4 regions of the Bradyrhizobium sp. NC92 genome follow, and region 3 is predicted to be linked to each of the others. Evidence: predicted binding sites of a transcription regulator. Region 3 holds the regulator's gene; each other region holds the start of a gene.

Region 1 (3,369 bases), 3.7 Mb from region 3:
CGGCCGATGACATGGCCTTCGACGATGACTTCGCCGGTCTTGCCGATTTCAGTATTCAAGCTCGTGTTCTCCCGCAGGCGGCGCATCAATACACTGGTCCGGCGATCAACGAAACGCTCAGTCAAGCGTTCATGGAGCGCATCCGATAATTTATTTTCGACCTCCCGCGTGATCCCCTGCCAGCGCTCGGGGTCTTTCAGCCAGTCCGGGCGGTTGGCGACGAAGGTCCAGGTGCGGATCTGGGCGATTCGGGCCGACAGCGTGTCGATATCGCCGTCGATGCGGTCGGCCTGGGTGACCTGGGACTCGAACCAGGCATCGGGAATGCAGCCCTTGCGCATCAGGAAGCCGTACAGCGTCGTCACCAGCTCGGCATGGGCGGCCGGCGACAGCTTTCTGTAGTCCGGGACCTGGCAGGCTTCCCACAGGCGCTCCACGGCGGCCTTGCCATGCGCGATATCGCGCACCTCGCCGTCGCGGGCGGCGTGATCGAGCACGCGCATGTCCTCCGCGATCGGCGCGCGCGTCAGCGTCTCGTGGCCGGGGGCGAGGTTCAGCGAGACCTGGAGTGCGCCGAGCGAGGAGAAATCCAGCTTCGAATTGCGCCATTGCAGCACCTTCACGGCATCGAAGGTGTGGTTCTGCAGCGCATTGACGAGCTCGGGCTCGAACGGCGCACAGCGGCCCGTGGTGCCGAAGGTGCCGTTGCGGGTGGCGCGGCCGGCGCGGCCCGCAATCTGCGCGAACTCGGACGGCGTCAGGCGGCGGAACTGGTAGCCGTCGAACTTGCGGTCGGAGGCAAAGGCGACGTGGTCGACGTCGAGATTGAGGCCCATGCCGACGGCGTCGGTGGCGACGAGATAATCGACGTCGCCGTTCTGGAACATCGCGACTTGCGCGTTTCGTGTGCGCGGCGACAGCGAGCCCAGCACCACGGCGGCGCCGCCGTGCTGGCGGCGGATCAGCTCGGCAATCGCATAGACTTCATCCGCGGAGAACGCGACGATGGCGGTGCGGCGCGGCTGGCGCGTGATCTTGCGGTCGCCGGCGAACTCGAGCTGCGACAATCTGGGCCGCGTGATCATGGAGACGCCCGGCAACAGGCGCTCGATGATCGGGCGCATGGTGGCGGCGCCCAAGAGCAGCGTCTCGTCGCGGCCGCGGCGGTTGAGGATGCGATCGGTGAAGACGTGGCCGCGTTCGAGATCGGCGGCGATCTGGACCTCGTCGACGGCGAGGAAGGAGACGTCGAGATCCCGCGGCATCGCCTCGACGGTCGAGACCCAATAGCGCGGATTCTTCGGCTTGATCTTCTCCTCGCCGGTGACGAGCGCGACGCTGGCCTCGCCGGCGCGGTCGGCGATCTTGTTGTAGACCTCGCGCGCGAGCAGGCGCAGCGGCAGGCCGATCAGCCCTGAGGGATGCGCCAGCATCCGCTCGATGGCGAGATGGGTCTTGCCGGTGTTGGTCGGACCGAGCACCGCAGTGACGCCCGCACCGGGTGCGCGCTCGGAGGCGAAGGGAGAGGAGGAAAAAGCCATGTCTGGGGGATTAGGTAATGGCGATTGGGGCGAATGTCAGTGCTGTATGGGGCGGTGAGGGGGCTTGCTCTTCGTTCCTCATCCTTAAGGAGCGCGTCAGCGCGTCTCGAAGGATGAAGGCCCGGCTGGTGCTGCTGGGCAAGCCAAGCCCCTCGCCCTTCGAGACGGCCGCTTGCGCGGCCTCCTCAGGGTGAGGGGCACACCGAGGGTGTGGGAGCGCCCTCCCCAAATCCCGCGCAACTGTTTCACTTTGCGACGCTTTTCCCGTTCGCTTTAAGCTTCGGAACGACTCTAGAACGAATCGCGGCCGAATCGCTGACTCCCTATTGAGTCCCGTTCCGTTCACGCAACATGTCGCGGGACTCGTGTTGGTTGCGCACTAGATGGAGTTTTGCGGAGGCGCACAAGCGACCGGGGTGGTTAAAGCTGGGGATGAGGCTGAGTCGAATCAGAATCGGGGAGGAGTCAAATGGATTCCCGGATGAGGGCCGTCAAAACACAAAGTGCGAAAACAACCCCATGCACAGTAGGTAAGTGATTGATATTGCTTAGCCTCCGCCGAACCCTCGTCGTTCCGGGGCGCGACGCAGTCGCGAACCCGGAAATCCATCGCGCAACCGTCTCTGCGGCCTGATGGATTCCGGGTTCGCGCCAAGGGGCGCGCCCCGGAATGACGGAGAAACTTACTGCGTCTTCGCCACCCTTGGCGGCTGGGGGGCGGTGATGAAGCTCGTCGCTTCCAGCATGGCCGGGCCGAGCGGGGTCGGCACTTTCAGCCAGAACGGGACCAGGATGCGCGTGCCGGCGATGGGGGCGAACGCGATTTCCATGTTGCGCTGGGCGGCGAGGTATTTGATCACGGGGCGATCGGGGATGTAGCCGGCGATCGGCACGAAATAGATCGCGCAGACCACGACCGGGCCCTTGTACCCCTTCTCCGCCTTCACGGTCTCCATGCGCTTGAAATCGAGCTTGAGCTCGTAGCGCATGCGGCCGTCGAACACGGGCGCGGCGTTGTGGCAGGCCTCGGGCGCAACGGGATCGCCGGTGCCGGGCACGCGCAGCAGCGAGGCCGTCATCGGATCCCACACGCCGCGGCGATGCGCCTCGGTGACGACGATACGATCAGGATCGACCGGCGGCTCCGGCAGAATGGCAAAATCCTTCACATTGCCCTTGTCGAGGGTGATGCGGATCTCTTCGGTCTTCTTCTGGGTGGTGGTGGAGGCCTGGTAGCCGGTCGCAACCAGCGCGCCGTTGACCACGCGCCCCTGGCTGGCGCCGGTGCCGGACCCGCCCGTGAACGACTTCAAAAGCCCGCTAGTGCCGCCGGCGGCCGCCGCCGAGAACACGTCGTCCTGAATATCGATGTTCCAGGCGCCCTTGCCGACGGAAATGCCCGCCAGCGTCGCCTCATATTGCGCCTCGAGCTTGCCCTGCGCCGCCGCCGGCGTCGCGCCCGCCGCCAATGCCAGCACCAGGCCGCAAAGCGCCATCAGCCGGCCGGCCAGACGCGGTCGGGCGAAGCGCAGATTCTGCGCAAAATGAAGCGTTATCGGCACGAAACAATCCAATCGGGGCGCGATGCGCAGTTACTTAAGCCAAAAACGGCGGCAAACAATGTGTCGGGGCATCCCGCCCCGGGAACTCCACCGGACTCTTCGACGGCGAATACGCCCTTTATGTGATGGTAAGGCGCGACAATCATTGCCGTTTTGGTGATCGGGCGGTAACGGGGGCCGCTGTCATGCCCCGCGAAGGCGGGGCATCCAGTACGCCGCAGCGCCTCTGGTCAGCCGCGCCGCCGCGGGGTACTGGATCGCCCGGT
Region 2 (3,369 bases), 3.6 Mb from region 3:
CTGGCGCACGTCCTCGTTCACGTCGGCAAAATGCTTCTGCAGCTTGAGGACGCGGTCGCGCAGGCGGCCGAGATCGTCGCCGAGCTTGATCACCTCGGTGCGGATCTGGTCGGCGGCATCGCGCATGCGCGCGTCCTTCATGATCTGCTGCATCACCTGGATCGCGAGCATCAGCAGCGACGGCGACACCAGCACGACGCGGGCGCGATAGGCCTTCTGGATCACGTCGTCGAAGCCGTCGTGGATCTCGGCGTAGACCGATTCCGACGGCACGAACATCAGCGCCATCTCCTGGGTCTCGCCGGTGACGAGATATTTTTCGGCGATGTCGCTGACATGCTTCATGACGTCGCTGCGCAGCCGCTGCGTGGCCACGCGCCGCTCCTCGTCGGTGCGGGCGTCGTGCAGCGCCGTCATCGCCTCCAGCGGGAATTTTGCATCGATGCAGAGCGGGCGCTGGTCGGGCAGGAACACGACGCAGTCCGGCCGCTTGCCGGTCGAGAGCGTGAACTGGAACTCGTAGGATCCCTTGGGGAGACCGTCCTGGACAATCGCCTCCATCCGCGCCTGGCCGAACGCGCCGCGCGACTGTTTGTTGGCGAGCACGTCGCGCAACGTCGTCACCTGTGTCGTGAGATCAGTGAGATTCTTGTGCGCGTTGTCGATGATGCCGAGCCGCTCATGCAGCGCGCGCAGGCTCTCCATGGTGTTGCGGGTCGAATGTTCCATGGACTGGCCGACGCGATGCGTCACCGAATCCAGCCGCTCGTTGACCGCCCGCGCCATCTCGGCCTGACGTCCCGCCAGCGCCTGGGTCATGGCGTCGACCCGGCCCGAGGCCTCGCTCTGGGCGTGCAGCACTTGGGCGAGGCGCTCCTCGAGCTCGTCGGCCCGGATCGCATGCGCCATGGCGAGTTCCGCGCCACGCCGCCCCGAGCGCGCGATCACGACCGTAATCACAACCAGCAGGATGAGGACGAGCGCACCGAAGCCGATCAGCGCATCGATTGTGCGCACCGGCCAGTCGCCCAGCATGAAAATGATCTCGTTCATGGGCCCTTCTAACGCGATTCGCCGATATTCGCGAACGAAGAGGGAACGATCGGGGTTAACCACCCCCTAATTTTTATGGTTAACGAAAGGCGAAGTTTTATGGTTAGCGAGGGGTTAACGGGTTCCTGGCCGCATTGACCGCATCCGGCGCGCGGCTTAAATCGCGGCCATGGCCCTCAGAGAAATCATTATCCTGCCCGACAAGCAGCTGCGTCTGGTCTCCAAGCCGATCGAGAAGGTCACGGCCGAGATCCGCAAGCTTGCCGACGACATGTTCGAGACCATGTACGACGCGCCCGGCATTGGCCTGGCGGCGATCCAGGTCGCGCAGCCCTTGCGTCTCATCACCATGGACCTCGCCAAGCGCGACGAGAACGGCGAGACCAAGCCGCTGCCGCGGGTCTTCATCAACCCCGAGATCATCGCCTCGTCCGAGGAGCTGTCGGTGTACGAGGAAGGCTGCCTCTCGATCCCCGAATATTACGAGGAGGTCGAGCGGCCCGCGAAGGTGCGCGTGCGCTTCACCGATCTCGACGGCAAGGTGCATGAGGAGGATGCCGAAGGCCTCTACGCCACCTGCATCCAGCACGAGATCGACCATCTCAACGGCGTCTTGTTCGTCGACTATCTATCGAAGCTCAAGCGCGACCGCGTCATGAAGAAGTTCGAGAAAGCCGCCAAGCGCGCGGCGGAGTAGGGGTCTCCGTCGATGCCCCTCCGCCTCATCTTCATGGGCACGCCCGATTTCTCCGTGCCGACGCTGCTCGAGCTGGTCGCGCATGGTCATGACATCGCGGCGGTCTACACCCGCGCGCCGAAGCCGGGCGGCCGGCGGGGCCTGCAATTGCAGCCGACGCCGGTCGAGGAAGCCGCGCGAAAGCTCGGCATTCCCGTGCTGACGCCGAAGACGCTGAAGACCGAGGAGGCGTTGGCGGAGTTACGTGCCTTCGAGGCCGATGCCGCCGTCGTGGTCGCCTACGGCATGATCCTGCCGCAGGCGATCCTCGATGCGCCAAAGCTCGGCTGCTACAATCTGCACGCTTCGCTGCTGCCGCGCTGGCGCGGCGCCGCGCCGATCAACCGCGCCATCATGGCCGGCGATGCCGAGAGCGGCGTGATGGTGATGAAGATGGATGTCGGTCTCGACACCGGCGACGTCGCCATGGCCGAGCGCATCGCAATCACCGACAGCATGACCGCGCTCGATCTGCACGATCGCCTCTCGCGCCTCGGTGCCGACCTGATGGTGCGCGCCATGGCCGCGCTCGAACGCGGTGGCCTCCAGCTCAAGGCACAGAGCGAGGACGGCGTCACTTACGCCGCCAAGATCGAGAAGGCCGAGGCGCGGATCGACTGGAGCAAGCCCGCGCGCGCGGTGCTGCGCCACATCCACGGTTTGTCGCCGTTCCCCGGCGCCTGGGCCGAGCTCGAGAATGCGCGCGTAAAAATCCTGCGCTGCGAATTGGCGAAAGGCGTCGGCGCCCCTGGCGAGGTGCTCGACGATCTCCTCACCGTCGCCTGCGGCGACGGCGCCATCCGCATCATCGAGCTGCAGCGCGAGGGCAAGGCCCGCATGCAGGCCGCAGACTTCCTGCGCGGCGTGCCGTTGAGGTCGGGATCCAAATTCACCTGACACTGTCATACCCCGCGAAGGCGGGGTATCCAGTACGCCGAGGCTTCTCGGTCAATCGGATAGGCTACGGAGTACTGGATTGCCCGCCTTCGCGGGCAATGACGGCGAAACTGGACACGATGCCCCGCTACAAGCTCACCATCGAATATGACGGCGCGCCGTTCTTCGGCTGGCAGGTGCAGGACACGCTGCCGTCGGTGCAGGGCGCGCTCGAGGCGGCCGTGAAGGCGATGACCGGAGCGGATTTGCGCGTGCACGGCGCTGGCCGCACCGATGCCGGCGTGCATGCGCGCGGTCAGGTCGCCCATGTCGACGTCGACAAGCAGTTTCCGCCGGGCCGTTTTCGCGATGGGCTCAACGCGCATCTGCGTCCGCATCCGATCGCGGTGCTCGAGGCCGAGATCGTGCCTGACACCTTCGAAGCACGCTTCTCGGCGGTCAAGCGCCACTACCGCTATCGCATCGTCAACACCCGCGCCAATCTCGCGCTCGATGTCGGCCACGCCTGGCGCGTGCCGCGCAAGCTCGATGCTGACGCGATGCATGCGGCGGCGCAACGCCTGCTCGGCAAGCACGATTTCACCACCTTCCGCGACACCGAGTGCCAGGCCAAATCGCCGGAGAAGACGCTCGACCAGCTCGACGTGCTGCGCGATGGCCGCGAGATCACGATCATCACCTCG
Region 3 (3,369 bases):
CGAAGCGGCGAAAGGCTGCTTCGATCTCGGCGTCAGACGCAAATTGCCGGAGGTTCGCTTGTGTAAGCCCCTCCAGGACCGCCGCAAGGTGGCCGGGATCCATTTCCTCAGCCTCCTCTCCGCCGTCGCTCAAAGCCAACATGGCGCGCGCGATCTCGTCCTGGCTATCCGCAGGAAGCTGCCGCACGGCCTTGAGCGCCTTTTCGAGCAGTTTTGTCATGGACAGAAGATAAGCCGACCCGAGACCGAAAGGAAGTGTGGCTTCTTGCTGGCCAGGGAGGCCTTTTTGCTTCAGTCCCTCCGCTCAGCTAGAACTTGCCGACCGAGTCCTGATTTGTTGCGGAGTTCGCCCGTGGCCCTGATGCCGGTTTCTGACGCACTCGCCGCGGTGCTAGCCGGCGCCGAGCCGCTGGCTGAAGAGATGGTTTGCCTCGACGAGGCCCACCATCGTGTGCTCGCACGCGATGTCGCGGCGCGGCGCACGCAGCCGCCGGAGGCGATGTCGGCGATGGACGGCTATGCCGTGCGCGCGTCCGACGCGGCCATCGAGTCCAGGCTGACCGTCGTCGGTGAGGTCGCGGCGGGTCGGCCGTTCGCGGGAAGGGTCGGCCCCGGCGAAGCCGTGCGGATCTTCACCGGCGGCGTCGTTCCCGACGGCGCCGATGCCGTCGTGATCCAGGAGGACACAATTGCCGACGGCACGCATGTCACGATCAAGGAAGCCGCAATTTGCGGCCGGCACATCCGCCCTGCGGGGGTGGACTTCCGCGAAGGCGACGTGCTGCTGCGCAAGGGAATCCGTCTCACCGAGCGCGATCTCGCCCTCGCCGCCGGAATGAATCATCCTCATCTCGGCGTTATCCGCCGCCCGAGAGTCGCGATTCTCGCCACCGGCGACGAGCTGGTCATGCCGGGCACCGCGCCTGGTCCCGGTCAGATCGTCTATTCCAATGGCTATGCCCTGCACGCCCTTGCCCGCAGCGAGGGCGCCGAGACCATCGACCTCGGAATTGCCGCCGATACGCTGGAGTCCACGTCCGCCGGCATACGCCGCGCGCGCGAGAGCGGTGCCGACATCCTGGTCACGACCGGCGGTGCGTCGGTCGGCGACCACGATCTGGTCCAGCAGGCGCTCAAGGGCGAAGGCATCGCGATGGCGTTCTGGAAGATCGCGATCCGGCCCGGCAAGCCGATGATGCATGGTCGCCTCGGCGCGATGCGCGTGATCGGCCTGCCCGGCAATCCCGTGTCGTCATACGTGTGCGCCTTCCTGTTCATGGTGCCCTTGATTCGGGCCCTGTCGGGCGGTTCAGTGATTCATCATCAGCGCGAGCGCGCCGTGCTGGGCCGCGACCTCGGCGCCAACGATCAGCGCGAGGATTATCTGCGTGCGCGGCTGGAGGTGCGCGACGACGGCACGCGCGTCGCCCTTCCCGTCAGCCACCAGGACTCCTCCCTGCTTGCGAATCTCGCTGCGGCACAGGTACTTCTCGTGCGCGCACCGTTCGCGCCGAAGGCCGAGGCCGGCACGCCTTGCGAGGTGCTGCGGCTGCCCGTCTGAGCTGCCGAGCCACACGCATTCCGCGAGTTTGGCCGCGTTCACTATAAATTAAGCAGTTGCGGAACACATATCGAACATATAGTGTCCGTTCATGATTTGTTTCGAGGATGTAGCGGCTTATTGCCGACTTCATCGTCTCGGAATCGAACGACATCAACCGGGGGACTTTGGTCGAGATGTTGACGCGCAAACAATACGAGCTTCTGCGGTTCATCAGCGAACGTCTGAAGGAAAGCGGCGTGCCGCCGTCCTTCGACGAGATGAAGGATGCGCTCGACCTGCGCTCGAAGTCAGGCATTCATCGCCTGATCACTGCGCTCGAGGAGCGCGGCTTCATTCGCCGCCTGCCCAACCGCGCCCGTGCCATCGAGGTGATCAAGCTGCCCGAGCTCCAGGCCGCAGCCGGCAATCGCCGCGGCTTCACCCCGAGCGTCATCGAGGGCAATCTCGGCAAGGTGCGCGCGAGCTCCAGCCCGCCCGCGGATGAGGGCGAGCGCCCCGTCGCGGTGCCCGTGATGGGCCGCATCGCGGCCGGCACGCCGATCGAGGCGCTGCAGACCCGCAGCCACACCATCAGCGTCCCGCCGGACATGCTCGGCTCCGGCGAGCACTACGCGCTCGAGGTGCGCGGCGATTCGATGGTCGAGGCCGGCATCCTCGACGGCGACATGGCGCTGATCCAGCGCAACGAGACCGCCAATACCGGCGACATCGTGGTGGCGCTGATCGATGACGAGGAGGCCACGCTCAAGCGCTTCCGCCGCCGCGGCGCCTCGATCGCGCTCGAGCCCGCCAATGCCGCCTACGAGGTCCGCATTCTTCCGCCGAACCGCGTGAAGATCCAGGGCAAGCTGATCGGGCTTTACCGGAAGTACTGATACCGGAAGTAAGCGCTACGCGCGCTTCGATCGTCGATCCAAGATTGGAGCGGATACTTGTCCGCTCCGGCTGGATGGTCTTTCTGGTTCTGCGCTGACTGTTCGGCGCCTCTTCCCGCGCGACACTCGCCCATGCGGACACGCGGCCATTTCGCTCCGCCGGTAGAGTTGTGCCGACAGCGCCGATAGTGCGGGCCAAATGCAAGGACGCGAGGTTTGTTCCTATCGAATCCGGGAAAGATAATGTGATCGCGTGCTGCGGATGCGAGCCGCAGATTTGCCCATAACCGAGCAGAGCGTTGGAGGCTTCCACTCTGATAGAGGCCTGCGCCTCGAAAGAGACGCGGGTCGCTATCCCAGTATGAGGAGCACCCGATGTGTGACTATAGCCTGCATGCCGTCGCGACGCGCCCCGCCGAAGTTGGCGAGACGATCGTCACGACAACCTTCCGCGGCACCTCGACGCGCGGCTTCGCCTCCGAAGCCGATCTCTCCGTCGCGGTCTGTCTGCTGCCGGGAACGGAGCTCGCTTTCGCCGATAACGTCCGCTATGACAACCGCTGGATCTGGACGCGAACCGTCAACTCCCGCGTCGGCAAGTTCGGCAAGATCGACCCGCACATTCCCGATCGCCATCATGACGCGATCGAATTTCCGGACGGCAAGTACGTGCTGGTGACGCAGCTCGTCGAAGGCCAGCGCGCGACCGTGCTGCAATTGCCGGTGACGCAGCAAGCCATCGAGCGCGAGCACAAGCCGCAGATCGTCGCCGACACGCGGCCCACGATCACGCGCCTGCCGATCGGCTGACGCCGTCGGCCCCGACCGAAAAGTCGAGGGCCAAATTCAAATGCCATCGCCGGCCGCGGCCGGCGAGATGGTATGGTTTGCGTCCTGCGGGATCCCGTCGGACCGATTTTCCCCGCATCG
Region 4 (3,369 bases), 1.1 Mb from region 3:
CGAGGGCAAGGCCTTCGAGCAAATATCCCAGTTCGACCTCACCCCACACGTAAGTGCCCCGTAGCGAGCGTAGATGGAACAACGGATTCGTGTTTGCAAACCAGTCGAGCATCTCCAGAAATCGAATCTCGGTCGCGCCTAGCCCTGTCAAAGGCGACGGGAGCTCTGCCAGAAGCTGAAGCAAGGCTGGCCGCAGCATCAGCAAGGCGCTCAGATCGCGGTGAAGCAGATCGATGCAGGGCTCCGGGGTCGGCGCGCGGTAGGCCGACCAGGCCAATTTGGCAATCTCGAACTCCTCCGCACCGATATCCCCGACGGTAATATAGCGTTCGCCCTCGGCGAAATCATATTCGGGGCCGAAAAACAGGTCGGAGTCCAGCAATCGCAGCCCGACCTTCTGCGCCAATGCAGGATGGTTGCCGAGGTGATCGAGCAACCAGACCAGTTGCAATTGGTCGCTGGCAGTCGCTCCGAACCAGAGTTCGATCTCGTCGTACGGCTCGCAAAATTCAGCCAGCGACAATTTGCGGCCCTTGGCGCCGCGGGGCCAGCGGACCCAATCCGACCAATGTTCGGCATGACCAAGCTCTGCGGTGTAGGCAGCCAAATAAGCCGACAGCTTTTCCTCGCGCGGGAGCGGCCCCCACTCAAATTGAAAATGGAACGGGATGACGATCTCGGCCAACCCCGATTGAGCAAGCTCCCTCCCGCCGCCCCAGCCAGTCAAGATCAGACGCTTCATCGCACCACCTGATCAACGCAACGCAAAACGAAACGGGCACCGAAGACGTCGGCAACTCAACGTCCTCAGTGCCCGCTCCTCGCGAAAAACTTTCCGCTGGTCGAGGCTTACTCGTCCGCCGGCTCCTCGCCGTCGGCGTCGCGCTCGGGCGTGCCGGCCAAAATCTGCTCGGCAATCAGACCGGAGTTTTGGCGGATCGCGGTCTCGATCTTGGCGGTGATGTCGGGGTTGCCCTTCAGGAACGCCTTGGCGTTCTCGCGGCCCTGGCCGAGGCGCTGGCTGTCATAGGAGAACCAGGCGCCGGACTTCTCGACGATGCCGGCCTTGACGCCGAGATCGAGGATCTCGCCCATCTTGGAGACGCCCTCGCCGTACATGATGTCGAACTCGACCTGCTTGAAGGGCGGGGCCAGCTTGTTCTTGACCACCTTGACGCGCGTGGTGTTGCCGACCACCTCGTCGCGCTCCTTGATCGCACCGATGCGGCGGATGTCGAGGCGGACGGAGGCGTAGAATTTCAGCGCATTGCCGCCGGTGGTGGTTTCCGGCGAGCCGTACATCACGCCGATCTTCATGCGGATCTGGTTGATGAAGATCACCATGGTGTTGGACTTGTTGATGGATGCCGTCAGCTTGCGCAGCGCCTGGCTCATCAGGCGGGCCTGCAGGCCAGGCAGCGCGTCACCCATCTCGCCTTCGAGCTCGGCCTTCGGCACCAGCGCCGCCACCGAATCGACCACCAGAACATCGACGGCGCCCGAGCGCACCAGGGTGTCGCAGATCTCCAGCGCCTGCTCGCCGGTGTCGGGCTGCGAGATCAGGAGCTCGTCGATGTTGACGCCGAGCTTGCGGGCATAGACCGGATCGAGCGCGTGCTCGGCGTCGATGAAGGCGCAGATGCCACCCTTCTTCTGCGCTTCCGCCACCGTATGCAGCGCGAGCGTGGTCTTGCCCGAAGATTCCGGCCCGTAGATCTCGACGATGCGTCCCTTGGGCAGGCCGCCGATGCCCAGCGCGATATCGAGCCCGAGCGAGCCGGAGGACACCGCCTCGATGTCCATGGAGCGGTCGTTCTTGCCGAGCTTCATCACCGAGCCCTTGCCGAACTGCCGCTCGATCTGGGAGAGCGCGGCGGCCAGAGCTTTACTCTTGTCCATGGAAGATCCTTCGACGATACGCAGGGCAGTTGCGGACATTGGGTCGTGCTCCTTATGGCGAGGATTCGCGTGAGGGACAAACGGTTGCGAGGCAGCTCGGCGATAAAACCAATGTACCCCATTTGTTCTCAGTTCGCAATATGTTCTTTGTGGATTTTGGGTGCTGTCCGTATGTGCCCCCCCGGTGTCCTAGGTAGAAATACGGAGTGCCCTGATTTCCCGGAACTAGGGCTCTGGCAGGTGACTTGATAGCAGCCTCACACCTCGACAACGTGACGGTGACACGAAGGCCTCAGCTCGGTGCTAGCCCCGGAGCTGAGGCCTCCTATCGCTTGCGTGCATTTTTGTACCAAGCATCGGAACGGAGTTGGCTGTTCCAGAATCTTCCCTGCACTTGATCCATGTAGGGAATGCCGTGGTTACGAAGAACACCCGAGAAGTAGCAGCGACGCTACTTAAGCTGGCCAAGACGAGTTCCGACCCAGCAGTGGCGGCTGGCTTCATTGAGAGGGCCGCCGATCTCAAGGAGCGGATAGACGACGAAGGGCTGCCCAAGGCCGACGGGAATCTCCCTCCCAGCATCATTCAACGGCAGTAAGGCCGCCTCAGTTGGCGGCCCGGGCGCCGTCCGCATTCGATCCGGGTGATTGCAAGAATCCCGAACCTTGGTGCCGCAAAAATCAGCCGACGTGCAGCAAGCGCTGACCAAATGATGGGAGCTGGTCGAGCCGGCATGAACCATCGCGGAGCGTCCGGATTATCCGCTCATGCATCGCCTATGGTATTTCGTGGCCTTCCTCGCCGTCACCGCAACCGCATTCGGTGCCTTGGTGGCTTTTGACAAGCTCCTGGGATGACCTGGGGCCGCCTCGCGAGCCGGCCCCATTGGTTGATGGAGCCGACCTCTGCGGCCCAACAAATCAGCCATGCTGGATCGTCACCCTCCCCGCTTTGCACTGAGTGCACAACTGAACAGACGCGGATCCATTTCCGGATCCTAATGCATCATCACCGCGCGGATCTTGGCCACTATCGGTGATGAGAACGCTCAGCTCGCGCTCCCGCCTCCTCGCACGGAAAGAGCGCGCCATGTTCAAGCGACGACGTTTCAAGCAGCAGCTGACCCTTCAGGACCGGCTGTCCGCATGGGTGAAGCAGATCCGCGAGCAAGCGTCCAAGCTTCCTCCCGGGCCGGAGCGGGACGCGCTGCTCAAGAAGGCCCGTCAGGCCGACGTTGCCAATCATCTGAGCGATTGGGTCAAATCGCCGGGGCTTCAGCCGCCGAAATAGCCGCGCCTCCGCCGGGTTCGGCAAAGCGAATATGATCGGCATCAACGACGCGCGGCCGGCGCGCCGTCATGTTTCCGTAATCCTGCGGCACCGAACCTTTTCGCGGTCTCCGGTTTTCTGTGGGGATGGGACCGCAACTTTTGGGGACCTCAGCTCATGACGGACAACGACGCGCACCAC

What was found. Region 3 encodes LexA, which represses DNA repair genes until DNA is damaged. Its sites were predicted from a motif close to TGTTCNNNNTGTGTTCNG; they were not measured.
Region 1: a site for LexA is predicted at 1,823-1,840, ahead of N2602_RS38010 (helicase-related protein). Genes of this name have one in related genera too.
Region 2: a site for LexA is predicted at 1,084-1,101, ahead of N2602_RS04030 (DNA recombination protein RmuC). Genes of this name have one in related genera too.
Region 4: a site for LexA is predicted at 2,030-2,047, ahead of recA (recombinase RecA). Genes of this name have one in related genera too.

The regions. Positions count from the first base shown of each region.
Region 1 is NZ_CP104171.1:8,174,524-8,177,892, forward strand. It holds gene N2602_RS38010 (helicase-related protein) at 1-1,541, opposite strand, end outside; gene N2602_RS38015 (DUF3108 domain-containing protein) at 2,225-3,037, opposite strand.
Region 2 is NZ_CP104171.1:859,856-863,224, forward strand. It holds gene N2602_RS04030 (DNA recombination protein RmuC) at 1-1,053, opposite strand, end outside; gene def (peptide deformylase) at 1,223-1,750, shown strand; gene fmt (methionyl-tRNA formyltransferase) at 1,763-2,686, shown strand; gene truA (tRNA pseudouridine(38-40) synthase TruA) at 2,806-3,369, shown strand, end outside.
Region 3 is NZ_CP104171.1:4,505,597-4,508,965, forward strand. It holds gene N2602_RS21095 (hypothetical protein) at 1-220, opposite strand, end outside; gene glp (gephyrin-like molybdotransferase Glp) at 353-1,561, shown strand; gene lexA (transcriptional repressor LexA) at 1,738-2,439, shown strand; gene N2602_RS21110 (hypothetical protein) at 2,815-3,249, shown strand.
Region 4 is NZ_CP104171.1:5,556,669-5,560,037, forward strand. It holds gene N2602_RS26300 (DUF1835 domain-containing protein) at 1-742, opposite strand, end outside; gene recA (recombinase RecA) at 850-1,938, opposite strand; gene N2602_RS26310 (hypothetical protein) at 2,989-3,189, shown strand; gene N2602_RS26315 (hypothetical protein) at 3,346-3,369, shown strand, end outside.